3 regions of the Micromonospora sp. NPDC049060 genome follow, and region 3 is predicted to be linked to each of the others. Evidence: riboswitches for the same ligand, from Rfam matches in the RefSeq annotation. Region 3 holds a riboswitch; each other region holds the start of a gene.
What was found. Region 3 has a riboswitch for cobalamin ahead of bluB (5,6-dimethylbenzimidazole synthase). Riboswitches for the same ligand answer to the same signal wherever they lie in the genome.
Positions count from the first base shown of each region.

Region 1: it holds a riboswitch for cobalamin, as region 3 does, so the genes downstream of both, AB0B83_RS07795 (ribonucleoside-diphosphate reductase subunit alpha) here and bluB (5,6-dimethylbenzimidazole synthase) in region 3, are expected to answer to the same signal.
Region 2: it holds a riboswitch for cobalamin, as region 3 does, so the genes downstream of both, AB0B83_RS05615 (prenyltransferase/squalene oxidase repeat-containing protein) here and bluB (5,6-dimethylbenzimidazole synthase) in region 3, are expected to answer to the same signal.

Region 1 is NZ_JBEZEV010000011.1:90,695-100,557, forward strand. It holds gene metH (methionine synthase) at 190-3,705, shown strand; gene AB0B83_RS07780 (hypothetical protein) at 3,822-4,064, shown strand; gene AB0B83_RS07785 (hypothetical protein) at 4,690-5,031, shown strand; gene AB0B83_RS07790 (N-acetylmuramoyl-L-alanine amidase) at 5,200-6,264, shown strand; cobalamin riboswitch at 6,594-6,810, shown strand; gene AB0B83_RS07795 (ribonucleoside-diphosphate reductase subunit alpha) at 7,015-9,360, shown strand; gene AB0B83_RS07800 (ribonucleotide-diphosphate reductase subunit beta) at 9,396-9,863, shown strand, end outside.
Region 2 is NZ_JBEZEV010000007.1:73,526-83,388, reverse strand. It holds gene AB0B83_RS05620 (hypothetical protein) at 1-335, opposite strand, end outside; gene AB0B83_RS05615 (prenyltransferase/squalene oxidase repeat-containing protein) at 371-1,438, opposite strand; cobalamin riboswitch at 1,539-1,671, opposite strand; gene rph (rifamycin-inactivating phosphotransferase) at 1,747-4,344, opposite strand; gene AB0B83_RS05605 (hypothetical protein) at 4,605-5,318, opposite strand; gene AB0B83_RS05600 (SGNH/GDSL hydrolase family protein) at 5,508-6,401, shown strand; gene AB0B83_RS05595 (hypothetical protein) at 6,582-7,040, opposite strand; gene AB0B83_RS05590 (molybdopterin oxidoreductase family protein) at 7,044-8,570, opposite strand; gene AB0B83_RS05585 (DUF364 domain-containing protein) at 8,621-8,872, shown strand; gene AB0B83_RS05580 (ABC transporter ATP-binding protein) at 8,819-9,241, opposite strand; gene AB0B83_RS05575 (iron ABC transporter permease) at 9,268-9,863, opposite strand, start outside.
Region 3 is NZ_JBEZEV010000005.1:110,343-120,205, forward strand. It holds gene AB0B83_RS04225 (type II secretion system F family protein) at 1-516, shown strand, start outside; gene AB0B83_RS04230 (type II secretion system F family protein) at 569-1,447, shown strand; gene AB0B83_RS04235 (hypothetical protein) at 1,474-1,683, shown strand; gene AB0B83_RS04240 (TadE/TadG family type IV pilus assembly protein) at 1,753-2,157, shown strand; gene AB0B83_RS04245 (TadE/TadG family type IV pilus assembly protein) at 2,142-2,621, shown strand; gene AB0B83_RS04250 (pilus assembly protein TadG-related protein) at 2,618-3,049, shown strand; gene AB0B83_RS04255 (LysM peptidoglycan-binding domain-containing protein) at 3,065-4,336, shown strand; gene AB0B83_RS04260 (Rieske 2Fe-2S domain-containing protein) at 4,369-5,220, opposite strand; gene bluB (5,6-dimethylbenzimidazole synthase) at 5,329-5,952, opposite strand; cobalamin riboswitch at 5,991-6,189, opposite strand; gene AB0B83_RS04270 (EamA family transporter) at 6,283-7,200, shown strand; gene AB0B83_RS04275 (crotonase/enoyl-CoA hydratase family protein) at 7,241-8,005, shown strand; partial or broken gene AB0B83_RS04280 (glycosyl hydrolase) at 8,105-9,814, opposite strand.

The sequences.
Region 1 (9,863 bases), on a different contig from region 3:
CTGTCGCTGTTGTCCTTCACGTCCGTCAGCCTACGTGTCGGGGCGGGATGCGGCCCGTCGGCCGCGCCGGTCGAGCCCGGCTCCGGCCGGCCATACCACGATGAACCGGACAGCGTGATCCCGCTGACACAATGTGGGAAGGCACGTGCGGGGGAATCCATCGGCCGGCGACGGCACTAACCTGATCCTGTGCGGACCTCATTGCTCGACGTACTGGCAGACCGGATTCTCATCGCCGACGGCGCGATGGGCACGATGCTGCAGGCGGCCGACCTCACCCTGGACGACTTCGAGGGCTACGAGGGCTGCAACGAGGTCCTCAACGCCACCCGACCGGACGTCGTGCGCGGGGTGCACGAGGCGTACCTGGCCGCTGGCGCGGACTGCGTCGAGACCAACACCTTCGGGGCCAACCTGGCCAACCTGGGTGAGTACGACATCCAGCACCGCATCCGCGAGCTCTCCGAGGCCGGGGCCCGCCTCGCCCGGGAGGCCGCCGACGCGTACGCCACTCCCGAGCGGCCCCGCTTCGTGCTGGGCTCGATCGGTCCGGGCACCAAGCTGCCCACCCTGGGGCACGCCGACTACGCGACCCTGCGCGACGCGTACCAGGAGAACGCCGAGGGCCTGATCGAGGGCGGGTCGGACGCGCTGATCGTGGAGACCTGCCAGGACCTGCTCCAGGTCAAGGCCGCCGTCGTCGGCTCGAAGCGGGCCATGGCCCGGCTCGGCCGGACGGTGCCGATCATCTGCCACGTCGCCGTGGAGACCACCGGCACCATGCTGGTGGGCAGCGAGATCGGGGCGGCGCTGGCGGCCATCGAGCCGCTGGGCGTCGACCTGATCGGGCTGAACTGCTCGACCGGGCCGGCCGAGATGGGCGAGCACCTGCGCTACCTGTCCCGGCACTCCCGGATTCCGCTGTCGGTGATGCCGAACGCGGGCCTGCCGGTGCTGACCGCCGACGGGGCGTACTTCCCGCTGACCCCCGTGGAGTTGGCCGACGCGCTGGAGCGCTTCGTCACCGAGTACGGCGTCTCGCTGGTGGGCGGCTGCTGCGGCACCACCCCCGAGCACATCCGGGTCCTCTCGGAGCGCCTGCACGGCACGCGCCCGGCACCCCGCGAGCCGCGGCACGAGGCCGGCGTCTCGTCGGTCTACCACCCGGTGCCGTTCGCCCAGGACGCCTCCCTGCTGATGGTGGGGGAGCGCACCAACGCCAACGGCTCCAAGGCGTTCCGCGAGGCCATGCTCGCCGGCGACTGGCGGGCCTGCGTCGAGATCGCCCGTAGCCAGGCCCGCGACGGCTCGCACCTGCTGGACCTGTGCGTCGACTACGTCGGCCGCGACGGCACCCAGGACATGCGGGAACTCGCCGGCCGCTTCGCCACCGCCTCCACCCTGCCGATCATGCTGGACTCGACCGAGCCGGCGGTGGTCGAGGCGGGCCTGGAGATGCTCGGCGGCCGGTGCGTGGTCAACTCGGTCAACTTCGAGGACGGCGACGGGCCGGAGTCCCGCTACGCCCGGGTGATGCCCATCGTCCGCGAGCACGGCGCCGCCGTGGTGGCGCTGCTCATCGACGAGGAGGGGCAGGCGCGTACCGCCGACTGGAAGGTGCGGGTCGCGGGGCGGCTGATCGACGACCTCACCGGGCGGTGGGGGATGGACCGTGCGGACATCCTGATCGACGCGCTGACCTTCCCGATCGCCACCGGCCAGGAGGAGACCCGGCGCGACGGCATCGAGACCATCGAGGCGATCCGCGAGATCGCCCGCCGCTGGCCGGGCGTCAACTTCACCCTCGGCATCTCCAACGTCTCGTTCGGACTCAACCCGGCGGCCCGGCAGGTGCTCAACTCGGTCTTCCTGCACGAGTGCCGCGAGGCCGGCCTGACCAGCGCCATCGTGCACGCCAGCAAGATCCTGCCGTTCAACAAGATCCCCGACGCGCAGCGGGAGGCGGCGCTGGACCTCGTCTACGACCGCCGCCGCGAGGGCTACGACCCGGTGCAGAGGTTCATCGAGATCTTCGAGGGCGTGGACGCGGCGTCGGCGCGGGCCGGGCGGGCGGAGGAGCTGGCCGCGCTGCCGCTGGAGGAGCGGCTCAAGCGGCGGATCATCGACGGCGAGCGCAACGGCCTGGAGGCCGACCTGGACGCGGCGATGGCGCAGGGGCGCAGCCCGCTGTCCATCATCAACGACATCCTGCTCGACGGCATGAAGGTCGTCGGCGAGCTGTTCGGCTCCGGTCAGATGCAGCTGCCGTTCGTGCTCCAGTCCGCCGAGGTGATGAAGACCGCCGTGGCGTACCTGGAACCGCACATGGAGACCGCCGAGGACGGCGGCAAGGGCCGCATCGTGCTGGCCACGGTGCGCGGGGACGTGCACGACATCGGCAAGAACCTGGTGGACATCATCCTGTCCAACAACGGCTACGAGGTCGTCAACATCGGCATCAAGCAGCCGATCAACGCGATCCTGGAGGCCGCCGAGCAGCACCGGGCCGACGCGATCGGCATGTCCGGCCTGCTGGTCAAGAGCACGGTGATCATGAAGGAGAACCTCGCCGAGATGGCGTCGCGCGGGGTCGCGGAGCGCTGGCCGGTGCTGCTGGGCGGCGCGGCGCTGACCCGGGCGTACGTCGAGGACGACCTGCGGGCGATGTTCCCCGGCCAGGTGCACTACGCCCGGGACGCCTTCGAGGGACTGTCGCTGATGGACCGGGTGATGACGGCCAAGCGCGGCGGGGCGCCCGTGATCGACGCGGAGCGGGAGGCGGCCCTGGCGGCCCGGCGGGCGCGCCGCGAGCGGCAGCGGGCGATCGTCAGCGAGTCGTTGCCGGAGCTGGACGACGCCTCGGTGCGCTCCGACGTGGCCACCGACGTGGAGGTGCCCGCCGCGCCGTTCCTGGGCACCCGGGTGGTCAAGGGCGTGCCGCTGGCCGACTACGCGGCGCTGCTCGACGAGCGGGCCACCTTCCTCGGGCAGTGGGGCCTGCGGGGCGCCCGCAGCGGGCAGGGACCGTCCTACGAGGAGCTGGTGGAGACCGAGGGCCGGCCCCGGCTGCGCTACTGGCTGGACCGGCTGATCGCCGACCAGGTGCTGGAGGCGGCCGTGGTGTACGGCTACTTCCCGGCGTACGCCGAGGGCAACGACCTGGTGGTGCTGGACGAGAACGGGCACTCCGAGCGGGCGCGGTTCTCCTTCCCCCGGCAGCGGCAGGAGCGGCGGCTCTGCCTGGCCGACTTCTTCCGCCCGCGCGGCGACGAGCTGGACGTGGTGGCGTTGCAACTGGTCACCGTGGGGCAGCCGATCAGCGAGTACACGGCGAAGATGTTCGCCCGCAACGAGTACCGCGACTACCTGGAGGTGCACGGGCTGTCCGTACAGCTCACCGAGGCCCTCGCGGAGTACTGGCACCGCCGGATCCGCGCCGAGCTGACCCTGCCGGGCGGCCGTACGGTGGCCGACGACGACCCGGCGGACCTGGCGGGTCTGCTGCGCACCGACTACCGGGGCTGCCGGTACGCGTTCGGCTACCCGGCCTGCCCGGACCTGGAGGACCGGGCGAAGATCGTGGAGCTGCTGGGTGCGGAGCGGATCGGTGTGCAGTTGTCGGAGGAGTTCCAGCTGATGCCGGAGCAGGCGACGGACGCGATCGTGGTGCACCACCCGGAGGCGAGCTACTTCAACGCCAAGTGACGCGTACCCGGTACGCCGTAGTGCGAGTTTCGCTTTCTCGCAGCTCATCGACCTTTCGGACGAAGCGGTCGAGGCTGAGGGGTGAGGTGGCATCGCTGTCGTGGCAGCATGCGGCGGTGACCTTCGATGATGACCGGTACCTGGATGCCTTCGTCGACTACAGCAGGGGGCATCATTTCGTTCGACTTGACGTCGAAGTGCCAGCGGAGACTCTGACGGAAGGGTTGGCCGGTCCCGATGACGACGTGCCACACGGCTCGTTGTGGTTGTCGGCGGACCGGGCGGAGGCGCTGGCTAGGTCGTTGCTCAGTTGCGCGGCAGAGGTGAGGGAACAGAGCCGCAAGCAAACGCTTGAGTGACTAACCGGATGACGATCGGGTTGGACGCCGACGAGTTGCGCAGGCTGAACCGAGTTCCATTGGTTCTCCATTGCCCAGCACAACCGGACCAGGGTACCGGGCGTGTCCGCCGCAAGTACCGTCGGCTGGTCCGGGGTTACTGAGCCAGCCAGGACGGCAGGACCCTCGAATCCCGGTTCAATCATGATCAATTATAGGGGGCGCCCGGCTCCCTGTTGCTGTTGACAGCAACGGGCCGAGACGAGGGCGGCAACCGACTGTCGAACGCGGACAGCCGTCCGAGGCCGAAAACGGGGACGGCTCTGCCGGACAACGCGCTCACTTCTTACAGGCGAGGGGTTGGAGCCTGGGGCGAGCCCCAAGAATCATGCCGTTTCCAGGTCGTCAGAGGTGGACCAGAAGCAGCGAACGTTGACCGCCGACCATCAACGAAAGGGCAGCTCAGGGGTATCTCTTCCGTGTTGACCTGCTATGCCTTTCACTCTCGATCAATACAACGCCAAGTGGCGGGCGTCGGTGTGCTGAGCCGCGGCACCGTAGATCACTTCTCGTCGTCCGGTCTGTTGGGTGGACCGGGATCTACGCGGCCGGCGGCGGCGGTGCGCGGAGACGTATGGTCGGTCGCGTGTCCACCGACGAGGATCGTGAACGTCTCGCCGAGCAGCTGATGGCGCTGCCGGTTCGTGAACTCGTAGATGTCCTGCGGCGTGTGCTGCCGCACTTCACCGAGGACCAGTACGGCGTACGCACGACGTTGACCCTGGCCGCTGTCACCGACTACGAGGACGAGCCGGGTCTCGACGTGGAACTGGTCGCCTGGCCCGACCGTGACTACTACGACGGTGGACTCGGGATCGACCAGGGGCTGTGGGAGAACGGCCGTTGTGCACGGTGCGACGTCGAGGTGACGTCGAACGCCAAGCGCGCGTTCTGCCCGTACTGCGGGTCCGGCTGTGCCCTGACCTGAGCGCGTCCGACGATGGCGTGGACCCTCGATCGCCGGTGGTGACGGCGCGGCGACCCTCGGGGAGGAAACCTTCGAAGTCCAGATCAGTTAGCGTAGACATCTTTCATCAGGGATCGATCTGCCACTATATTGCGGGCACTGTCGATCTCTCCCGATGACGAGGTGCACATGTTCGACAACCGGACGCTGCGGCGGCGTACCCTCCTTGCGGCCGTCGCCGGTGCCGCGGCCGTCCCCATGGTCGCCGGCCCCGCGTGGGCGGCGCTGCCGAAGGTCTACATCGACCCGGGCCACGGCGGCACCGACCCCGGCGCGGTCGGCAACGGGCTGCAGGAGAAGGCCCTGACGCTCGACATCTCCCTGCAACTGCGCAACATTCTGCTGGCCAACTGGGCCGTCGACGTCCGGATGTCCCGCACGACCGACATCACCCGCAGCCTGGCGTACCGCACCGACGACGCCAACGCGTGGGGCGCGAACCTGCTGGTGAGCGTGCACATCAACTCCGGCGGTGGCACCGGCTTCGAGAGCTACCGGTACCCGACGTCGGACGCCGCCACCGTCAATCTGCACAACGCCCTGCACCCGAGGGTGATCGGTGGCATGCGGACGATCGGCGGGGTCACCGATCGGGGGCTGAAGACCGCGAACTTCCACATGCTGCGCGAGTCGGCCATGCCCGCGGTGCTGACCGAGAACCTCTTCATCGACTCCGTCGCCGACTCGAACCTGCTCAAGCGCGCCGACTTCATCACCGCCACCGCCCGTGGCCACGCCGAGGGCATCGCCGCCTACCTCGGCCTGAGCGCGCCCAACCCGCCCACGTTCAGCACCATCGTGGACAACACCACGGCGGGGCGGTTCACGGCGAGCACCAACTGGGGCACCTCCTCGTACTCCGCCCAGCGCTACGGGGCCGACTACCGCTTCGCCAACCCCACTCTGGCCAGCGACTCCGCCTGGTTCAAGGTGAACATTCCGGCGGCCGGCAACTACCGCGTCGAGGTGCGGCACCCGGCCGACCCCGGCTACAACAGTTCGGCCCCGCACGTCGTCGTCACCGCCTCGGGCAACCGCACGGTCAACGTGGACCAGCGCTCCAGCGGCGGCGTCTGGCGCTCGCTGGGCACCTTCGGGCTGGCCGCCGGGGACCGGAACCTGGTCGCGGTCAGCCGCTGGACCAGCACCACCGGCTACGTGGTGGCCGACGCCGTCCGGGTCACCCGGGTCTAGTAACGCTGCTGAGCTGCGGTCGGGCTGAGGCCGGGCGTTCGGCAGGCGTCGCCGCGCCACGCCTCGCGGCCCTCCTCCACCGCCACCAGCGCGACAGATCCACCCGAACGTGATCAGGACGCCATGGACGTGACCCTGCGGCTTTAGGGTCCATGGCGTCCTGATCACCGTTTGCGGGGCGCCGCAGCCAGAGAGCGCCACTGGTGCGCCGGTGCGCGGGTCGGTGCATCGACGTGGGCTTCTGGCTGGCGATCGACGGGCGTGACCCGCGCCGCCGACGACACGCCCGGGACCGACATGTGGGGTGTGACAACGGCGCCAACCCTATATATGGTGTCGGCGCAGCTGGTTCGCCCGCTCATCCGGAGTGGTCGAGGCAAGAGGGAACCCGGTGGGAATCCGGGACTGCCCCGCAGCGGTGAGTGGGAACGACCGCCGTCATCAGCACTGGGCCGCCAGCGGCCTGGGAAGCGACGGCCAGTAGGAGACCGGCGAGTCCGGTCGCGCCCGCGAGTCCGAAGACCTGCCAGTGCGCCGTACGCCCGCTTCCGGGTGTGTGGCGGTCCGAGGCCGCGTGGGACGGCCGACGCCATCCCGACGCGTTGCCCTGCCGCGCGTCGTCGTCGGTGTCCGCTCCCCGCGTGCCCAGGAAATCCGTCTGGGATCAAGGCTCGCGAGGAGTGAGTGGTGACAGTCACCGAGGTTTTTCCGGCCGACGATGCGGCCGTGGTGGGCCAGCGGCGACCGCAGATGCGGGTCCGCAAGCGCGACGGCGGCACCGAGGCGGTCGACGTCAACCGGATCGTCCGCGCGGTCGAGCGGTGGGCCGACGACCTCGCCGACGTCGACCCGCTGCGGGTGGCGACCAGGACGATCAGCGGCCTGTACGACGGGGCGACGACCGCCGAACTGGACCGGCTGTCCATCCAGACCGCTGCGGAGATGATCGGTGAGGAGCCGCAGTACTCGCGGCTGGCCGCCCGCCTGCTGGCCGGGTACGTCGACAAGGAGGTCCGCCGGCAGGGCATCGGCTCCTTCAGCGAGGCGATCCGGCACGGGCACGCCGAGGGCCTGATCGGCGACGACACCGCGGCCTTCGTCGCCGCCCACGCCGGCGCCCTCGACGCCGCCGTCGACCCGCGCGGCGACCTGCGCTTCGAGTACTTCGGGCTGCGTACGGTCTACGACCGTTACCTGCTGCGCCACCCGACGAGCCGGCTGGTGCTGGAGACCCCGCAGTACTGGCTGCTGCGCGTGTCCTGCGGCCTGTCGCAGGCACCGGACGAGGCGATCGAGTTCTACCGGTTGATGTCGAGCCTGGCGTACCTGCCGAGTTCGCCGACGCTGTTCAACTCCGGCACCCGGCACACCCAGATGTCCTCCTGCTACCTGGTCGACTCCCCGCGCGACGAACTCGACTCGATCTACCAGCGGTACGCGCAGGTGGCGAACCTGTCGAAGTTCGCCGGGGGCATCGGCATCGCGTTCTCCCGGGTGCGCTCCCGGGGCGCGCTGATCAGGGGCACCAACGGGCAGTCCAACGGGATCGTGCCGTGGCTGCGGACGCTGGACGCCTCGGTGGCGGCGGTCAACCAGGGCGGCCGGCGCAAGGGCGCGGCCTGCGTCTACCTGGAGCCGTGGCACCCGGACGTCGAGGAGTTCCTCCAACTGCGCGACAACACCGGCGAGGACGCCCGGCGCACCCACAACCTCAACCTGGCCAACTGGATCCCGGACGAGTTCATGCGGCGGGTGGAGTCCGACGGGATGTGGTCGCTGTTCGACCCCGACGTGGTGCCGGAGTTGCCGGACCTGTGGGGCGAGGAGTTCGACGCGGCGTACCGGGCCGCCGAGGAGCAGGGCCGCTACGTGCGGCAGGTCCCGGCAAGGGAGCTGTACGGGCGGATGATGCGCACCCTCGCCCAGACCGGCAACGGGTGGATGACGTTCAAGGACGCCGCGAACCGGCTGTGCAACCAGACCGCCGAGGCGGGCAACGTGGTGCACCTGTCCAACCTGTGCACCGAGATCGTCGAGGTCTCCAGCGACGCCGAGACCGCCGTGTGCAACCTCGGCTCGGTCAACCTCGCCGCCCACCTGGGCGCGGACGGCATCGACTGGGAGCGGCTGCGCGCCACCGTCCGCACCGCCGTGACGTACCTCGACCGGGTCATCGACATCAACTACTACCCGACGGCGCAGGCGGCGGCGAGCAACCCCCGCTGGCGGCCCGTCGGACTCGGCCTGATGGGCCTGCAGGACGTGTTCTTCGCGCTGCGGCTGCCGTTCGACTCGCAGGCCGCCCGGGAGCTGTCCACCCGGATCAGCGAGGAGCTGTACCTGACCGCCCTGGAGACCTCCGCCGACCTGGCGCGACGCTCGGGCGCCCACCCGGCGTACGGGCAGACCCGGGCGGCGCGCGGGCAGCTGCAACCCGACCTGTGGGGCGTCACGGGCACCCAGACGGCACGGTGGGCCGCGCTGCGTGAGCGCGTCGCCGCGTACGGGCTGCGCAACTCGCTGCTCGTGGCGATCGCGCCGACCGCCACCATCGCCTCGATCGCCGGCTGTTACGAGTGCATCGAGCCGCAGGTGTCCAACCTGTTCAAGCGCGAGACCCTGTCGGGGGAGTTCCTCCAGGTCAACACCGCCCTCGTACGCGAGTTGAAGGCCCGGGGCCTGTGGACGGAGCGGATCCGTTCGGCGATCAAGCGCGCCGAGGGCTCCGTGCAGGACGTCGCGGAACTGCCAGCCGAGGTGCGGGAGCTGTTCCGTACCGCGTGGGAGCTGCCGCAGCGGGCGTTGATCGACCTGGCCGCGGCCCGCGCCCCGTACATCGACCAGTCGCAGTCGCTGAACCTGTTCCTGGCCGCGCCGACGATCGGCAAGCTCTCCTCGATGTACCTGTACGCCTGGAAGGCCGGGTTGAAGACGACGTACTACCTGCGTTCCCGGCCGGCCACCCGGATCCAGCAGGCCACCGTCGCACCCGTCGGGCCGGCCCGTGCCGCCGGCGTCGTCGCGCCGGTGGCGACCGTCGACGAGGCGCTGGCCTGCTCCCTGGAGAACCCCGAGTCGTGCGAGGCCTGCCAGTGACCACCCAGACCACCAGCGAACCGAGGACCGTCCACATGCTGCTCGACCCGGGGATGGATCTCACCCTGCGCCCGATGCGCTACCCGCACTTCTTCGACCGGTTCCGCGACGCCATCCGCAACACGTGGACGGTGGAGGAGGTCGACCTGCACGCCGACCTCGCCGACCTCGACCGGCTCTCCCCGGCCGAGCGGCACCTGGTCAGCCGCCTCGTCGCGTTCTTCGCCACCGGCGACACCATCGTCGCCAACAACCTCGTGCTCAACCTCTACCAGCACGTCAACTCCCCGGAGGGCCGGCTCTACCTGTCCCGGCAGCTGTTTGAGGAGGCCGTGCACGTCCAGTTCTACCTCAACCTGCTCGACACGTACGTGCCCGACGAGGCCGAGCGCTTCGCCGCGTTCGCCGCCATCGAGAACATCCCGTCGATCCGGCGCAAGGCCGAGTTCTGCTTCCGCTGGATCGACTCGCTGGGCGAGCTGCGCCAGCTGCGTACCCGGGAG
Region 2 (9,863 bases), on a different contig from region 3:
GGCGGGGTGTTGACGCACGGATCGGCCGTGGCGGTCGGCTTGCCGTTGATCCGGCAGACGAACGCCAGCCCCCAGCGCTGGGTGCCGGTCACCGTGAAGCCGGCGCCCTGGAGGGCGGCCAGCCCGGTGGCCGGGTCGCCCGGAGCACAGCCGACCTGGACGCCACCGCCGAGCGCGGCGAAGTCGACCACGACGGTGACGCCGGAGGTGCCGGTGCAGGCCGCGGCGTACCCGGCCCGGGGGGCGGGTTCGACGGCGGTGAGGGCGACGGCGGCGACGGCGGCTGCCAACAGGCCGGCGAGCCGGGTGCGGACGGTGGATCGGTGACGGAACACGGTTCCTCCTGGAATCGGTGGAGCGACGGGACGGGTCACGGGCAGGCGGGGACCGGTGCGCCCGGGGTGGCGCCGGCCGCGGACAGCCGGGCGTACCCGGTGCCGGTCAGGCCGAGGACGGCCTGGCCGGTGGCCCGGGCGGCGGTGCCGGGGTCGAAGGCGCCGCCGTCGAAGTCGACCGCGCCCCGGTCGGCCGGCACCCCGGCGCAGCCGACCTGAAGTCCGGCGAGGAACACCCGCGCGCGGGCCCAGGCCAGCGGCCGGCTGCCGTCGCGCAGCGCCTGCGCGGCGAGGCCGGTGCTGTTGGCGTTGGGGATGCCGGCGGCGTTGGCGAAACCGCCGTCGGCGCGCTGCACGGACAGCAGCCAGCGCAGCCCGGCGGCGGCGTCGGTCGGGCGGCCGGTGACCCGCAGCGCCTGCACCGCGAGCGCGGTGGCGTCCACGTCGGAGGTGCAGACCGGCTGTGCGGGCAGCAGCGGGTAGCCGCCGTCCGGGCAGCGGGTGGCGGCCAGCCAGGCGGCGGCCGCCGGGGGCGTGCCCTGCGAGGTGCGGCCCAGGGCGAGCAGGGCGAAGGACTGGCTGAACGTGTTGCTGTAGTCCCCGTACGCCGACCGGTCGGTGAACCGGCCGGTGGGGGCCTGCAGCGAGCGCAGCCGGGCGACCAGGTCCATGCCGCCGACGTCGGTGGGGTCGCCGCCGCGTACCTGGACGGCGAGGGCGAGCTTGGCGGTCGCGCCCGCGTACGCCTCGGTCGCGCCGTCGCCGAGGTAGGCGTCGCGGATGTCCGGCCGGGTGACCCAGGCCAGCGCCCGGGCCCCCGAGTCGTCGGCGACGCCGGCGGCGGCGAAGGCGAACACCGCGTCGAGGGTGAGGCCCTGGTCGGGGTAGGTGACGCCGTCGAAGACGACCTCGAGGCGTTCGCCGGCGACGAGTTGCCGGGCCAGCCAGCCGGCCGCGGCCTCCGACCGGCCGACCCCGGAAGGCGAGGTGGGGGAGGCGTGGGCGGATGCCGGTGCGGCGAGGGTGAGGGTGGCGAGGGTGAGGGCGGCGAGCACGCCGCGGAACAGGGTGAGCAGGCGGTGCCGGCTCAGGCGGACGACCATCGGAAGCGCCTTTCCGGCCCGGCGGTCGTCAGAAGCCCGGACGACCGTCGCAGCGCGGGGGTCGACCGGGACTCCGACCCGTGGGCCACGACGGGTGGGGAGCGGATTCTGCGCGTACGTCGGGTATTCGGGCTCGCCGTCGGAGGTGCATCTCGACGGCCTACCGTTGCGGGCCAGCGCCGGAATTCGACCGGACTTCCCCCGCACGCACGCGCGTTGGTTGAGTTGTGGCGCCAGTCTGGAGTGGAGGGACGCCGGATGTCAATGCGTGATCGGCCGCGCGCGTCGGGTCATGGTCCGGTGGTCGGTCAGGGCAGGAGCTCGACGTACCCGTCGGTCGCGTGCAGGCGAACCCGCTGTCCGTTTCGGATCAGCCGGGTCGCCCGCTCCACCCCGACGAGGGCGGGCAGGCCGTACTCGCGGGCGACCACCGCCCCGTGGGTCATGAGGCCGCCCACCTCCGTCACCAGTCCCGCGATCGCGACGAACAGGGGTGACCAGCTCGGGTCGGTGTAGGCGGTGACCAGGATGTCGCCCGGTTCGAGGTCGGCCTCGGCCAGGTCCAGGACGACGCGGGCCCGTCCCTCGACGGTCCCGCCGGAGACCGGGAGGCCGGCCAGCGCGCCGGCCGGCACGTCCTCGCGCCGGTACGCGCCGGCGATGCCCTCGCCCTCCGACGTGAGCACCCGGGGCGGGGTGAGCGTCCGGTACGACCTGAACGCGTCCTTGCGCCGCTGGATGAGCTGGTCGTCCACCTCGTGCGTACGCACGACGTCGTGGAGCTCCTGGAACGTCAGGTAGAAGATGTCCTCCTGCTCCGGGAGCACGTGGGCCCGCACGAGGCGCTCGGCCTCTCTCAGCAGGGCCTGCTTGTAGCTGAGGTAGCGGCTGACGATGACGTACTTCGGATACTCCCGGTACCCGATGAAGGTCCGGACCCGGTCGATCATCCGCTTCGTCTCCGCCGCCTTGCGCTGCCCGTCCGGCAGGGCCCGCAGGCGCTCCAGGACCTCCTGTTCCTTCCGCGCCGCCCGCTGGCGCCGCTGCGCGAAGCGCCGCGTGCGGGCGCCCGGCTCGAGGTTTCTGACGTTGTCGAGGATGAGGGGCACGAGCGTGGTGGGGCGTTCGCTCCAGCGTGGCCTCGTGATGTCGATCTCGCCCGCGCAGCGCATGCCGTACCTGTCGAGGTAGGCCCGGATGGCGTCTCGCGCTTCCCGGCCGCCCGGGATCCGGGGCAGCTCGTCCACGAAGCCCTCGTCCTCGACCTCCCGCAGGAAGGCCACCACCTCCGGGTGCGGGCGGATGACGTCGGCGACGTCCAGCAGCGCCAGTCCCATCTCCGACGTGACGTTGTCGGGCGCGGACAGCGTGAGCGTGTCGGCGACGTTCTTCTCGCCCAGCCACTCGTACAGCCTGTCGTTGAGCCACCACGTGGCTTCCATCCCCGCCATGATCGCCTGCATGCTCAGCGGATCGGCAAGGCCCCGCTTGTGCTCCTCGAAGGCCTCCAGCAGGAAGTCGAACAGCGCCGGCCCGGACTTCGTCCGGATGTCGCGCCGCAGGGTGGCGAGGGCCGCCTGGCTGCGTTCGACCAGCTCGGTGACGATGGCCGGATCGTTCTCGATCGGGGCGGGCGCGCCGCCGGCGGGCGGCCCTGCCGGACCCTGGTCGGGAAGCGACGGGACGAAGTCGCCGCGGCCGAGGACGGTCTCCAGCGCGTCCCTGATCAACGGATCGGACCGCCCCACCATCTCCAGGAGGCCGGCGCGGCCCGCGGGCGCGGCCAGGCGCCCGGTGACGTCGACGAACAGCCTCCCGCCGGCCTCGTGCATCGGCGCCATGGCCGTCAGCTGCCACATGGAGATCCCCAGGGGCTTCATGGGGTCCGTCATCATCTGCTGGTGACCGACGGAGACGTAGACGTGGTTCGCGCCGTCGCCGGCCTCGGGGATGGGGAACAGCGTGGTGATCGGACGGCTCTGGACGATCTGGAAGTCGTCGTCGACCAGGCACCATTCGATGTCCTGGGGGTGGCCGAAGTGGGCTTCGATCCGCCGGCCGAGCCGCACCAGCCGCACGACCTGCGCATCCGTCAGGGCCGGCTGCTCCTGCCGCTCCGTGTCGATCGCCTGTTCCCTCGTCCCGCCGGCCGGCAGGGCGTGGATGGTCAGTCGCTTGGCGGCGATCGCCCTGGCGATGATCTCACCGTCCCGCACCCGGTAGGCGTCGGCGTTCACCAACCCCGAGACGAGGGCCTCGCCGAGGCCGAAGCTCGCCTCCACGACAGCGACCTTCCGGTTGTGCGTGACGGGGTCGGCCGTGAACAGGACGCCGGCCGCCTGCGGGAAGACCATCTTCTGCACGACCACGGCCATCTGGACCGTGCGGTGGTCGATGCCGTTGCGTCGCCGGTAGGCCACGGCCCGCTCGGTGAAGAGCGAGGCCCAGCACCGGCTGACGTGCTGGAGAATCGCCTCCTGCCCCACCACGTTCAGGTACGTGTCCTGCTGGCCCGCGAAGGAGGCCGTCGGCAGGTCCTCCGCCGTCGCGCTGGACCGGACGGCACAGGCAACCCCCGCACCGAGCCGGGCGAGGGCCCGGATGATCGCCGCTGCCACGTCGTCGGGGAGGACGACCGCTTCGATGGCGCGGCGGATCTCCGCACTGAGGGCGCGGCTCGCCTCCCGGTCGTCCGGGTCCAGGCGCGACAGCCGGTCGAGCCGATCGTCGATCGACGGCGCTTCGACCATGATCCGCCGGAAGGCGTCCGTCGTCACGCAGAAGCCAGCCGGTACGCGGATGCCGTCGATCCGCGACGAAGCCCCCAGGTGCGCGCCCTTGCCGCCGACGGTCGCGACCTGCGCGTCGCCGACCTCGTGGAGGTCGCACACGTACTGCTCGATCATCGCGACACCTCCGAGGCAGTCGGCATCCGTCGCGACAACGACACTCGCACGTCGTGCGCCGCTTCTTCGCCGGTTTCCGGTTCGGCGGACGATTCTGCGGCAGGACCCGGGTCTTGCGGCAAGCCCTCCAGCCCGATATACGTTGAAGCGGGACAGTTCTCCTCGTGGTTGTCCGCTGCGACGAGGTGACGCCATCACCGACAGGCGCGAAGCGGCGCGATCACCAACAGGTGATCTCCGCGATCGCCGCCGCGATGTCCTCAGGCCAGCAGTTGCTCGCGCATCCTCGCGCCGGGATTGAACCCGCCCACCACCCGAGGGCTGGCCGGATCGTGCACGTCGAGGGTGTTGTTGCGGCGCATGAGCTCACGCACCGGAGGTGGCAGCCGGGGCGGGTCGTCCATGGCCGCGAGGATCTGTCCGGCGCTCGTGATCAGCCTGTCGGCGAGGGCGGCGGCGTCGGTGTCCACCCGCACCCGGCCGTACTCCCAGCCGGCGGTGGTGAGGTCGAGCACCTCGAACACGCGGGTCACGAGAGGATTCGGGTCGGTCACCTGGTCGAGCCGGGCAGCCTGGCCGCCGAGCACCGCGACGGCGGCGGCCACCTGCGCGTACGGGTGGAAGCCGCTCGGTAACGCGAACAGCGGCCAGCGCAGGGCTCGGCCGGCCTCCATCCACAACGGCCGGTAGTTGCGGCGGTGCACCAGGAGCCGGCGGCCCGTTCGTCGGTGGACGTCCTGGGCCTGGGCCTGCAGGTCCACGTAGGCCTCGTCGGCGACCTGGCTCACGATCCGGGCCGCCACCACCACGCCGTCGTCGTCGTTCAGCATCCCGGCGACGGCCTGGACCTGCTCGGGGAACCGGAGCTGCGCGTGGGCGCCGTACCGGTGCTGGACGTCGCGGAGCAGAGCCTGCTGCCGTTCCGGATCGAGCTGGACCCGCCCGCCGCCCAGCAGTCGCTGGAGCCAACGCATTTCGCCTCGTTTCAGCAGAGCCGTCCCGGACTGCGGCAATGCTAGTGCGTCGGACCTTCCCGCGCGCGGAAGGGGGTCGCCGAGCCGCCGTCGCGTTCCGCCCGACGGCCCAATGGCCGTCGATATTGACGTGCGACGACGGCGCGGACAGAATCACGGCACCCACCATGATCCCCGCTGGGAGATGCCATGACCCGTCCCCGCCTGCCGTTCCTCCGGGCCGCCAGCCGGCTGGCCGCGTTCGCCGCGGCCACCGCCGGTGTGCTGCTCACCCTCGCCGCACCGGCCAACGCCGCCGCGCCCACCGGGCGCTACGTCGCGCTGGGTGACTCGTACACCTCCGGCCCGCTGATCCCCACCCAGATCGACCTGAACTGCCTGCGTTCCAGCCGCAACTACCCGTCGCTGGTCGCCGCCTCCGTCGGCTCGTCGGCGCTCGCCGACGTGAGCTGCTCCGGCGCCACCACGGAGGACATCCTCGTCGGCGGCAGCGGCGCACTGGGCATCTCGTTGCCCCCGCAGCTCAGCGCGATCACCCCGGACACGACGCTGGTCACCGTGCAGATCGGCGGCAACGACATCGGCTTCTCCGGCATCATCACCGAATGCGCCGAGGCGAGCCTGAGCAGCCCTCTCGGGTCTCCGTGCAAGAACCGGTACACCGCCGGTGGCGTCGACCAGTTGCAGGCCAGGATCGCCGCCACGGCGCCGAAGGTGACCGCCGTGCTGCAGGCCGTCCACCGTGCCGCCCCGGGCGCCCGGGTCGTGGTGCTCGGCTACCCGGCGATCGTGCCGGACAGCGGCTACGGCTGCTGGCCGGTGGTCCCGATCGCCTACCAGGACGTGCCGTACCTGCGTAGCGTCCACAAGTCCCTGAACGGGATGCTCGCCAGCACCGCCGCCGCGAACAACGCCACCTACGCCGACGTCTACGCCCCGTCGGTCGGCCGCGACACGTGCAAGAGCAGCGGCACCCGCTGGGTCGAAGGGCTGGTCCCGCAGAACGCCGCCGCCCCCTTCCACCCCAACGCCAGGGGCGAGCAGGGCATGGCCAACGCGCTGCTGGCCAGGTTGAACAGCTGACCGACGATTTCCGACCTGACCTGACGAGCACCGGCCACCCGACCCGCCGCCCATCCGGCGGCGTCACGGGTGGCCGGTGCCGGGCGAACACCGTCACCTGTTCGTCCATCGCCACCTACTGCCCCGCGACGGCCCCGCCGATCGGGCGCGGGGCCGCGATCTGGAGGCGGTCGGCGGCGGTCAGTCGGCGACGACGAGCGCCTGGGGCGCGGCGGCCTTCATCCGGGTGCGTAGCCACTTGAGCTGGATGGCCGTTTCACCCTCGCAGCGTCGTACGAGCGCGAGCAGGTCCTCGTCGCGCGCGCCGTAGGCGGCCTGGCCGACGACGGTCCAGGCGATGTCGCACTCGGCGGCCATCAGGTAGAGGTCCTGGAGGTCACGCAGCAGGCCGATGCCGCCGGTGCGGGTGCCGGTGAACAGCTGCGAGTGCAGCCGGTCGGGTTCGGTCGGGGCGTCCTCGGCGTAGCGGGCGGCGAACGGGCGCAGGCCTTCGGCGTGCGCGTCGCAGCGCTTCGCCTGTCGCTCACACAGGTGGCGGATGTCGGGTTCCTCGGCGTGCGCGTCGGCGACCTGCCGGAACGCGTCGGCGAGGTTGACCTGGGCGCGGTGCAGCAGGCCGAGGTAGTGGGCGAGGTGCACGGTTCACTCCTTCCCGCTGGTGGCCTGCGCCGCCGGTCCACCCGCGGTCGGAGGGATGCCGGCGTCCGGGGGTGGCGCGCTGCCGCCGACCGTCGGCGCCGGTGCGGGTACGCCGCCGCCGTCGGCGAGCTTCTCGACCGCGACGGCGGCCACCTTGAAGAGGGGCTGCTTGGAGACCGGATCCCAGGCGGTGACGGTCAGCTCGTTGGCGGCGCGGGGTGTGCGCTCGTGCGGGTCCTGGTCGAAGTAGCCGTAGTGGAACGGCAGGAACACCACGCCGGGGCGGATGCCGCAGAGGCGGGCGCGGGCCTGGATGCCGCCGCGCGCCGAGGCGACCCCGACCAGGTCGCCCTCGGCGATGCCGAGCCGGGCCGCGTCGGCCGGGTTGAGCTCCACCCACACGTCCGGCGCGGCCTGGTCGAGTTGTGGGGCCCGGCCGGTCTTGGTGCGGGTGTGGAACTGGTAGACGGTGCGGCCGGTGGTCAACAGCATGGGGTGTTCGTCGTCGGGCACGTCGGGGGAGGGCTGGTAGTCGACGGTGTGCAGGAACGCCCGCCCGCCCGGCTCCTTGGCGCGGTACTCCGGCTCGGTGAACTCGGCGCCGGTGGCGAGGTCGTGGCCGTACGTCTCGCAGTGGTCGGGGTCGGTGTGGAAGCGCCCGTCGGTGTAGAGGCGTTCGGTGCCGTCGGGCTGCTCGTCGGTGCAGGGCCACTGGACGCCGGAGCCGCCGCGCAGCTTGGCGTAGGTGATGCCGGTGTAGTCGCAGGGCCGCCCCCGCGAGCACTCCTTCCACGCCTCGAACACCTCCTCCGGCCCGGTCCACCGGATCAGCGGTTGCCCGTCGCGGTCCCGGAAGTCCATCCGCCGGGCGTAGTCGAGGAAGATGTCCAGGTCGGGGCGGGCCTCGCCCGGTGGGTCGACGGCCTTGTCGGAGATGTGCACGGTGCGGTCGACGCTGGTGAACGTGCCGGTCTTCTCGCCCCAGGTGGCACCGGGCAGCACCACGTCGGCCAGTTCGGCGGTCTCGGTCAGGAACAGGTCCTGCACCACCACGAACAGTTCCGGCTTCGCCAGGACGCGCCGGACGCGCGACAGGTCGGGCAGGGACACCGCCAGGTTGGTGGCGCTGATCCACAGCAGCTTGATCGAGCCCTGCTCGGCGTACCGGAAGATCTGCATGGCGTGCGTCGGGGGCGCCCAGTGCGGGATGACGTCGACGTCGACGTTCCAGAGCCGGGCCAGCTCCTCGATGTGCGCGGTGTTCTCCCAGTTGCGCAGGCCCGGCAGGTCCCCGTCGGCGCCGGTCTCCCGGGTGTTCTGCGCGGTGGGCTGGCCGTTCATCTGGTAGATCCCGGCGCCGGGCCGGCCGATCATGCCCCGGATCAGGTGCAGGTTGTTGACGCCGCAGGCGGCGGCGGTGGCCTGGTTGGACTGGTAGAAGCCCTGCAACACCGTCGACAGCAGCCGCCGCGAGGTGCCGAGCAGCTTGGCGGCGCACTCCACGTCGGCGGCCGGCACGTTGCCTGCCATGCGACCTCACCCTGCGGACCACCCAGTGGGGTGACCCCGTCACCCCCGACATGCGCGACGTCCTCCACGTCGCCGACGCCGTCGTCGCCACCGGTATGACCATCGGCAACGGCACCTTCGACGAGATCCTGCGCACCTGTCAGGACCGGGACGTCCCGCTGATCGTCTACGCCCAGACCGCCAGCGCGGTGGCCCGACACTTCCTCGGCGCAGGCGTCACCGCCCTGTCGGCGGAGCCGTTCCCGTTCTCACAGTTCAGCGCCGATCGGACCGTGCTGTACCGGTACCACGCCCAGTCCTGACCATTCTGAGGGGAAGACGTGGACGAGCACATCAGCGAGACACTCAGCAGGCCGGCCCTGATCCGCCTGGACGACCGCACCACCTGCGTGCGCTTCGAAACCAGCCACCGTCTCGGCGACGGTGAAGTCGAGGTCCGTGCCGCCGTCCTGGGTGAGCGCGGCGACCGACCGCGCGCTGCGGCGCAGCTTCAGGGTGGACAGGTCGTCGGAGCCGAGCCACACCACGCCGCGGCTCGGCCGCAGCGCCCGGTAGACGCAGCGCAACGCGGTCGACTTGCCGGATCCGTTCGGTCCGATCAGTCCGACGATCCGCCCGTCCGGCACGTCGAGCGACAGGTCCTGGACGATGACGTTCCCGTCGATCTCCACCCTGACGCCGTCGAGTCGAAGATCCATCACCGGCCGCCGAACAGGTAGCCACGGCGGCGCATCAGCGCGAGGAACACCGGTACGCCGATCAGAGCGGTGATCACGCCCAGTGGCAGCTCCCGGGGAGCCACCAGGGTGCGGGAGACCAGGTCGACCCAGACCATGAACACGGCACCGGCCAGCGGCGCGACGACCAGCACCCGGTGGTGCGAGGCGCCGACCACGATCCGGACCAGGTGCGGCAACACCAGGCCGACGAACGCGACCGCTCCGCTGACCGCCACCATCGCACCGGTGACCAGTGAGGTGATGACGAACAGTCGCCGACGTGCCCGGGTCGTGTCGACGCCCAGGCTGAGGGACGCCTCGTCGCCGAAGGTCAGCACGTCGAGGGTGCGGCTGTGCCGGTGCAGGACGACCCCTCCGACGAGGACGGTGGCCGCGGCGACCGGCAGGCCGCCCCAGGTAGCTGCGCCGAAGCTGCCCATGGACCAGAACAGCATGGTGGCGGTCGCCTCGCTGTCCGGTGTGAAATAGATGATCACCGCCATCAGTGCCTGGAAGCCGAACGACATGACCACACCGGTCAGCACGAGGCGCAGAGGCGTGATGCCGGTGCGGC
Region 3 (9,863 bases):
CAGGGACTCCAGCAGACGATCATCGGGACGGTCGGCACCGCACCCGACGAGATCCAGGAGGAGGTACGGCTGCTCGCCGCCCGCCTCCAGGCCGGTTGGCTGGCCCGCTCCGCGCTGCTCGCCTTCGCCGACGAGATCGGCGACCCGGTCTGCGACCAGGTGGTGGCAGCGCTGATCCTGCACGTGACCGACCGGGGCGAACGCCTCGGCGACGTGCTCGGCTCGATCGCCGGGGCGGCGGCGGCCGAGGTGGCCACCCGCCGGGAGATCGAGGCGAAGCGCACCCAGCCCCGGTTCGCGGTCCGCTTCCTCACCGGGATGACCCTGGCCACCGTCGCGTACGGGCTGCTCAACACCGAGTACGTCAGCCCGTACGGCACGCCCTTCGGGCAGCTCGTGATGGCGACGCTCGGCGCGGCCTTCGTCGGCCTGCTGGCCTGGGTGCGGTCGATGAGCCAGCCCCGCCGGCCGGCCCGCTTCCTGCCGGCTCCGAACCCGGAGGAGGTGGCCCCGTGAGCGCGAGGAGTGAGCTTGCGAGCCCCACAGTCGCGAACGAAAGGCAGGCCCAGTGAGCGTCGTCCTCAACTGGCAGCTCGCCGTCGCCGTGTGCGGCGGGGCGGCGGTCGGGCTGGGCGCCTTCCTGGTGGTCCGCGAGCTGGTGCCGGCGACCCCCGCGCTCGGGCCCGCGCTGCGCCGGCTGCACCAACCGGCCGGCGCCGGGCAGCTCGCCACGCCCGCCGACCGGCGGCTGGAGTGGCTCACCGGGCTGTCCCGCTGGCTGCGGCCACCACACCGGCAGCTCGCCCTGATCGACCGGACGCCCGAGCAGTACGCCCTGTCGATGCTGCTCTCCGCGCTGATCGGGCTCGCCGCGCCGACGCTGCTCGGCGTCACCCTGTTCGCCGTCGGCATCCGGCTGCCGGTGGTCGTACCCGTCCTCGGCAGCCTCGGGCTGGTGCTGCTCTGCGCCCTGATCGCGCACCGGTCGGTGTTGGACCGGGCGGACAAGGCGCGCGACGAGTTCCGCCAGGCGGTCTGCACCTACCTCGACCTGGTCGCCCTCCAGCTCTCCGCCGCGCACGGGCCGGTGCAGTCGCTGGAGCGGGCGGCGGCGGTCTGCGACGGCTGGGTCTTCGACCGCATCTCCGAGTCGCTGCGGATCGCGCAGATGCAGATGCACTCGCCGTGGGACGAGCTTCGCGACCTCGCCGAGCGCATCGGCATCCCGGAACTGGGCGACGTCGGGGCGATCATGCGCTCCTCCGGTAGCGAGGGCGCGCAGGTGCACGAGACCCTGCGCAGCCGCGCCGACTCGCTGCGCGACCAGATCCGCACCGACAACCTGGCCCGGGCCGAGGGGGTGACCAGCCGGCTCGACATCCCCGGGGCGCTGCTCGTCTTCGTCCTGCTCGGCTTCGCCGTCTATCCGTTCATCGCCCGCCTGTGATCAGCCCCCGAGAGAAGGAGCACGTCATGTCCGTCATCACCCGACTGCACGTCGTCGTGTCGACACGCCTGGCCGAGCTGCGCGAGGACGGCGAGCGGGGCGACAGCCCCGTACCGACCGCAGTGATCATCTTCGGTCTGGTCGCCGTCGCGATGGCGGTCACCGCCGCCGCCCTCGGTGCCGCCAACGACTGGATGACCAACATCCCCACCCACCAGGCTCCGGACCCGAAGTAACGCCGGGCCGTGCGCCGGACAGACCCCACCCCGGTACGCCGGGCGGCCACCGTCGCCCGGCGTACCGCCCTGGCTGCCGCCCGGCGGCTCGTGGCCGGCGGGGTCGACCGGGGGGCAAACCCGGTCGAGTTGGCGGTGGTGATGCCGGTGGTCCTGCTGCTGCTCTTCGCCTCGATCCAGGCCGCGGCCTGGTTCGTCGCCCGCTCCACCGCGCTCAACGCCGCGCAGAGCGCGGTCAACGCGCAGCGGCTGCACCAGGCGCCGCCCGGGGCCGGTGAGGCGCGGGCCGTCCGGTTCCTGAAGGCCTCGGGCGGCTGGCTGGTCGGCTGGAAGGATCCCGCACCGAGCTGCGAGACCACCGCGACCGAGGTGACCTGCACGGTGCGCGGGCGGTCCCTGTCGGTCGTACCCGGGGTCACCTTCCCGGTGCACCAGACCGCGCACGGGACCGTGGAACGGTGGACCGCGCCGTGAGCCGTACCGCCGAGCGGGGCTCGGTCTCGATCGAGGTGGCGGTGCTCGCCCCGGCGTTCATCGCGCTGATGGTGCTGGCCGGCGTCGCCGGGCGTACCGCCGTGGCGGCCGAGGCGATCGACGCCGCCGCCCACGACGCCGCCCGCGCCGCCTCGATCTCCCGGGACGCCCGCACCGCCCGCGCCGAGGCCCGGGACGCGGCCCGCCAGCAGCTCGACTGGCGCGGCCTGAACTGCGCCGGCACTCCCGAGGTGACGTTCAGCGGCGCGGTACGCGGCGCCCCCACCAGCTTCGACGCGGCGTTCCGCAGCCCGGCCGGGCAGGACGCCTCGGTCACCGTCCGGGTCGCCTGCACGGTCTCCTACGGGGACCTGCACCTCTCCGTCCTGCCGGGGATGCCCGCCGGCAAGCGCGTGTCGGCGAACTTCACGTCGCCGCTGGACCGCTACCGGAGCCGGGGATGACCGCCGTGGCAGGCCGGCACGACGAGGGCCGGGTCAGCATCTTCCTCGCGGTGGCGATGGTCGGCGTCCTCTCCGTCATCGGCCTGGCCTTCGACGGCGCGGGTCAGCTGCGCACGTTGCAGCGGGCCGACAACCTCGCGGCCGAGGCCGCCCGCGCTGGCGGCCAGGCCATCGACCGGGCCAGCGCCATCGAGGGCGGGCCGACCCGGATCGACCGCCCCCAGGCCCGCCGGGCCGTCGCCGGTTACCTCGCCGCCGCCGGCGCCGCCGGCCACACCGTCAGCTTCCCGGTCGTCGACGGGGAGACCCGGGTCCGGGTACGCGTCACCGTCACGCACCACCGATCCATGCTCGGCCTGCTCGGCTTCGACGAGACCGTCACCGTCTCCGGTGAGGCGACCGCGCGGCCGCTCACCGGGGCACCGTAGGAAGGGAAGGCAGCCATGGCCGCATCGGGGCGTTCCGTCGTACGGCGGACCGGACGCATCCTGACCGGGTTCGGCGCGCTCGTCGTGCTCTGCGCGGTGCTGGTCGGCGCGCCGGTGGCGCTGCTCGCCCTCGCCGGCAACCCGCTGCCCGACCACCTGCCCAGCGTCGCGGAGATCGGTGCGACGCTGACCAGCCGGGACGACGGGCGGCTCTTCCTGCGGGTCCTGGCGCTGGCCGGCTGGTTCGGCTGGGCCACGTTCGCCTTCTCCGTCCTGGTCGAACTCTGCGCACAGGCGCTGCGCCGGCCGGCGCCCCGGCTGCCGGGGATGAGTCGCCAGCAACGGGCCGCCGCCGCGCTTGTCGGTTCGGTCGCGCTGATCCTCGCGGCCAGCCCGGCGGCGAGCGCGGCGACGGCGGTCACCGGCCCGTACGCCCTGCCGGCGGCACCGCCCGCGACCGCGCGGGCGGTGGCAGAGGCCGCCTGGCCGGGTCCGGCCGCGCACACCTGGTCCACGCCGGTCGCCTCGTCCGCTCCGGTGACCTCATCCGCCTCGGACGACGGTGTGGCGGTCTACCGGGTGGCCCGGGGCGACCACCTGGGCGCGGTCGCCCAGCGCTACCTGGACGAGTTCGCCGACTACCGGGAGTTGGCCGAGCTGAACCGGCTCGGCGACCCCGACCGGATCCACCCGGGTCAGCTGTTGAGGCTGCCCGGGGACGCCGAGGACCGGGGTGCCCGCCGGCACGCGACCGGCCGCCTCGTCGCCCGCCCGACCCCGCCCGCGCCCGCCCGGCCGGCCCCGCAGCCGGCGCCCGGGAAGGTCGCTCCCGAGCGCGCCACGCCGCCCCCGCCGGCTGCCGAGGCGCCGGTGCCGCCCCCGGCGGAGAGGGACGCCGGTCAGGCCCCGACGGTGACGGTGGGAGCCGCCCGGGCCGGCGAGCCCGATCGGGTGAACCGGCCCCTCGCGGTCTCCGCCGTCCTGGCGGTGGCGAGCATCGTCGGCGCGCAGATCGGCGCGGTCCTGGGCCTGCGCCGCCGCCCGGCCCGCGTACCGGCCGGCGCGGCCCGGAGCACGGCCGCCGCCCGCCGGGGCACCACCGCGCGCGGCACCACCACGGCCAGGCGCGGCACCGGTCACCGGGACATCCGCACCACCCCACGCGGCGGCGCGATCGGCGTCGACCGGGGCACGGAGGCCGGTACCCACGACAGCGTTTTGACCGGCCGGACCCGTGCGGGTTCGTCCCACGACGACACGGCGGTCGGCCGTCACCGCCGCCCCTGACTCCCGGGGGCCGGGAGGCCGCCGGGCGACGATCAGGGCAGGCGGGTCTCCAGGATGCCGTCGACGACGCGGGTCGGCAGGATCTGCTGGTCGTTGCCGGACGGACCGTGCACGACCTCGCCGCCGTTGAGGCGGAACGCGCTGCCGTGCCACGGGCAGACCACGCAGTCGTGCCCGTCGATCTCGCGCACCTCGCCCTCGCCCAGCGGGCCGCTCTGGTGCGGGCAGCGCTCCAGCATCACGGTGACCTCGTCGCCGTGCCGGTAGAGGATCACCGAGACGTCGTCGACCTCCCGGGTGATCAGCCTGCGCTCCGGCAGAGCAGCCATGTCCGCGATCGAGTGCCAGCCGTCGCTCATCCGGTGCAGCTCGGAGATGCTCTGGTTGACCTGCGCGCCCTGCTTGTACGCCAGGTGCCCGCCCAGGTACGCCCCCATGCTGGCGGCGCCGAGCCCGAGGAAGCCGAGCGTACGGCCGAGGTTGTGCCGGCCGGTCATCCGGGCGGCCACCGAGCCGGCGTAGAACGCCAGGCCGACGCTGTTGGACGCGGCGTGCACCAGGCCGATCCGGCGCTGGTCGCGAGCCAGTGCCGCCCAGTCGTTGAGGCCGGTGACCGCGGCCGGGAGGGCGCTGACGGTGCCCACCGCGCACAGCGTGGCGGCGGCCCGGCGCTGCCCCGGCATCAGGTCCAGCACCGCCGTGCTGATCCACGCGCCCACCGGCACCTGCACCATCGCCGGGTGCAGCGGATGGCCCAGCCAGACGCCGTGCAGCAGGTCGCGGACCCGCTGCGGTCGGAGGGTGGCCTGGACGGCGCGCTGCAACCGGTCGCCGACCCGGTCCAGGCCGGATGCCTGCTCGATCTTCGTCAAGAGTGCTCGCACCCGTACCGACTTCCCGGCAGGAGCCCCCGCAAACCGGTCGGCGGTGACAAGTCCGCAGGTGTACGTGAGGTGCGCCCCGTCGGCCCGTAACGGGACGCCCCGGGCGGGTCAGCGTGCCGCCCAGCGGTCGTGGTGGATCGCGTCGGCCAGGGGGCGCTTCCGCCGCCAGCCGTGCCGGGCCAGGTCGGGTACCGCCTCGAAGTGGGTGACCGGCCCGAGGCAGAGCCACGCCACCGGCCGGATCCCGTCGGGGATGCCGAGCAGCTCGGCGAGCCAGGGCTCGCGGTAGAACGACACCCAGCCCACCCCGAGCCCTTCGGCGGTGGCGGCGAGCCAGAGGTTCTGGATGGCGAGGCAGGTCGAGTAGAGCCCGGTGTCGGCGATGGCGTGCCGGCCGAGCACGGCGGGGCCGCCCCGGTCCTGGTCGTGGGTGACCACCACGGACAGCGTCGACTCCAGGACGCCGTCGATCTTGATGCGGGCGAACCGCTCGGCCGCCTCCCCGTCGAGCGTCGCGGCGAACGTGTTCCGCTCGGTGCGGACGTGCTCGTGGAACCGGCGGCGCAGCTCCGGGTCGCGCACCAGGACGAAGTCCCAGGGCTGCGAGTAGCCGACGCTCGGCGCGGCGTGCGCCGCCGCCAGCACCCGGTGCAGTGTCTCCTCGGGCACCGGCGCGCCGGTGAACTGGGCGCGTACGTCCCGGCGGCGGTGGATGACGTCGTACAGATCCAAGGCAGGCTCCCGCTGCGCTCGGCCCACGCCACGCCGGACGCGGGCACCGGACGCGAGGCCGGTCTTCGGACTCCCGGATCGACGCCTGGCCGTCCGCCTTCCCGGCCCGGACGGGCCAGTGGCTGCGCGTACGCGTGGACGGTGGCTCCCCGGTCACCGCGGCGGGCCCGTGCCGGATTCACACCGGCTTCCCGATTCTCCCCGCTCGCGCGGGGCACCTCACATGATCGTGCCGTCGGGGATGCTAGCGCCGTCCGGCCCGTGACGGGAGGCGACACGGGCGTGGAAATCCGGTCGCGGGCCGCACCGTCCACGGCCACTGTGGTCCGGGTGTACGCACTCTCCTCCCGCCCGATGCCGGCCGGCCGACCGGCGACCCGACTGAGCGTCGCGCTGGGCCAGCCCCGGGCCGTGCCGCCCCCGCTGCTGATGCTGCTGGGCATGCTCTCCACCCAGGTCGGGGCGGCCGTCGCCAAGCAGCTCTTCGGCAGCACCAGCGCCGGCGGCACCACCACGCTGCGGCTCGGCTTCGCCGCGCTCATCCTGCTGGTCCTGGTCCGGCCGGGGCTGCGCCTGGGCTGGCGTACCGCCGGTCTGGTCGGGGCGTTCGGGCTGGCCCTGGCGGTCATGAACCTCGCCTTCTACGCGGCCCTGCACCGGGTGCCGCTGGGCGTCGCGGTCACCATCGGCTTCGCCGGGCCGCTGCTGGTATCGCTCGCCGGCAGCCGCCGCCTCGCCGACGTGGCATGGGCGGCGCTGGCCGGCGGCGGCGTGCTGCTGATCAGCGGGCTCGGCGGGACGGGAATGGACCGGCTGGGGCTGCTGTGCTGCGTGGCCGTCGCGGTCGGCTGGGCCGGCTACGTGCTGCTCGGCAAGGCGGTCAGCGCCCGGGTGCCGGGCAGCCGGGGCCTCGCGCTGGGAATGGCCGTCGCCGCGCTGGCCGTGCTGCCGTTCGGGGTCGCCGGCAGCGGTACGGCGCTGCTCGACCCGTGGACCCTCGCGCTGGGCGCGGCGGTGGCGCTGCTGTCGTCGGTGTTGCCGTACTCGGCGGAGATGGCGGCGCTGCGCCGGATGCCGGCCCGGGTCTTCGCGGTCCTGCTCAGCCTGGAACCGGCGATCGGGGCGCTGGTCGGGCTGGTCCTGCTCGGCGAGCTGCTGGCCTGGCCGCAGGCGGCGGGGGTGGCCTGCGTGGTCGGCGCCGCGCTGGGCGCCACCCTGGTCCGCCCGGACCGGTCCGCCCCGCGCTGACGCCTGGCGCCGCCGGCACCGTCGGGGGCATGCTGTCGGCATGGGCGTACGCGTCGAACGCGCCGCGGCGGTGACCACGGTGATCCTGGACCGCCCGGCGGCCCGCAACGCGGTCGACGGGCCGATGGCACGGGCGCTGGCCGACGCGTTCCGCGCCTTCGAGGCCGACCCCGACGCGGCGGTGGCCGTGCTCTGGGGTGCCGGCGGCTCGTTCTGCGCCGGGGCCGACCTGAAGGCCATCGGCACACCGAGCGGCAACCGGGTCGAGGCGCAGGGGGACGGCCCGATGGGTCCGACCCGGATGACGCTCAGCAAGCCGGTGATCGCCGCGATCTCCGGTCACGCGGTGGCCGGCGGGCTGGAGCTGGCGCTCTGGTGCGACCTGCGGGTCGCAGAGTCCGACGCGGTGCTCGGGGTGTTCTGCCGCCGCTGGGGGGTGCCGCTGATCGACGGGGGAACGGTCCGGCTGCCCCGGCTGATCGGCGAGAGCCGGGCGATGGACCTGATCCTCACGGGGCGGCCGGTGCCGGCCGAGGAGGCGTACGCCATGGGGCTGGTGAACCGGCTGGTCGCGCCGGGTGAGTCCCGGGCGGCGGCCGAGCGGTTGGCCGCCGAGATCGCCCGGCACCCGCAGACCTGCCTGCGCAACGACCGGGCGGCGCTGCTCGCCGGCGTCGGCCGGCCCGAGCCGGAGGCCATGGCGGGCGAACTGGCGTACGGGATGGCCTCGCTGGCCGCCGGCGCGGCGGCCGGTGCGGCCCGGTTCGCCGCCGGCGCCGGTCGGCACGGCGCCCCGGCCGACTGACCGGGCGGGTCATCTCGACGGGCCGGGCGGTGCGGCCACTCGGGTGTCGAGTGGCCGCACCGCCGGTGGACCGGCCGCCGCCCGGGCGACCGGGCTGGGTCAGTTGCGGTTGATGGTGAACGTCGAGGTGGTGTTCTGGATGTCCACCGCGTTGTTGCTCAGCCGCAGGTTGTTGAAGGTGACCGACCCGACGGCCGGCCCCTGCCCCGTCTCCGGCATCGGGTTGGCCCAGATGCCGAAGCCGGACTTCGCGTCGTACGCGTCACCGCTCTTGCGGGCGCCGCTGATGGAGACGTTCGTGAAGACCGTGTCGGTGATCGGGAACTGCGGCTGCCCGCCGACGTAGTTGGTCTGGAACATGATGCCGCTGTAGGTCGGGTCGACGATGTCGACGTCGCTGACCCGGATGCCCTGGAACACCTTCGAGGCGGAGAAGACCCAGATCGCCGGGAAGGTCTGCGCGCCCCAGAAGTGCCCACCGGCCCGGACGATCGAGATGTTCTCGAACCGGGTGGGCGGGCTCGCGCCGAAGCCGTTCATCGGGTAGCCGAAGTCGAGCGAGCTGATGGTGATGCCGGAGTAGACGAGCGTGTCCGCGATGTAGATGTTGCGGAACGTGTTGCCGTAGCCGCCGTAGACGGCGACACCGGCGGCCCGCCAGGTCAGCGTCGAGGTCAGGTTCTCGTAGACGTTGTCCTTCATGTCGGCGCCGCCCGCGTCGATCGCCGAGAACAGCGCGAAGCTGTCGTCGCCGGTGGCCCGGGCGTCGTTGTTGCTGACCAGGTTGTTGGTGCTCCCGTTTGTCATGTTGATGCCGTCGGCGAACATGTTCCGGATCCGGGAGTTCTTGATCGTCATGTGGTCGGTGTTCGCGCCCCAGTAGAGGCACACCATGTGCTCGTTCCAGATGTTGTCGATCACGATGTTCGACACGTTGGAGAAGTCGAACACCTTGCCCGGCCCGTCGATGCGCGAGGTGTAGTTGCCGAAGTAGGCGAAGTTCGCGAAGGACGATCCGGCCGCCGAGTTCTCGGCCCGGAAGCCGATGTCGGTGTTGTCCTGGCCGGAGGGCGCGTTGAACCGGGTGTACCAGGGCCCGGCACCGGTCACCTTGACCGCCTTGCCGTACACCTGGAACTTCGACGCGGTGGAGTAGTTGCCCGCCGGCAGGTACACCCCGACGAGGTTGCCGGTGGTGTCCATCCGCACCCGGTCCAGGGCGTTCTGCACGTCGGAGTGCGTGAAGCCGGTCGGCGTGGCGTAGCGCGCCGGGTCCGGGTTCGCGATCGGCGCCACCTGCTCGGTGTTCATGAAGTCGATCGCGTACGTGGTGGTGTTGGCCGGGTCCTTCTGGAGGCGGATCCTGCTGCCCGCCGGCACCGTGGAGTTGAGCATGACGTTGGCCTCGTCGTAGATGTGCCGCGGTCCGCCCGCGCTCGGCGAGTTGCCCGGGCTGGCCTCGTTGCCGTAGAGCCAGGCGTACCGGGACGTCAGGTCGATGGCCTTGTGGAACGTGCCGTTGACGTAGACGTTCAGCGTCGAGTTGATCCCGCCGCCGCCCGGGGCGTCCGGGATGGAGAAGCGGGTGACCAGGGTGTTGGTGCTGGCCCGGGTGGTCCACTCGACGTAGCTGCCCGTCGAGTTGAGGGTCACCGCCCGCCGGCCGGACGCCTCACCGGCCAGGTCGCCGACGGTCCGGTTCGGCCCGACGACGCTGGCGCCGCCACCGACCACGCCGTCCTCGGCCTCGTACATGTCGTACGGCATGTTGGCGCCGCGCCCCACGAAGAGCGCCCGGTCGCTGGTGTCCCAGCAAGGTATCGATCCCGCGCTGAAAAGACGAGACTTTGGTACGACA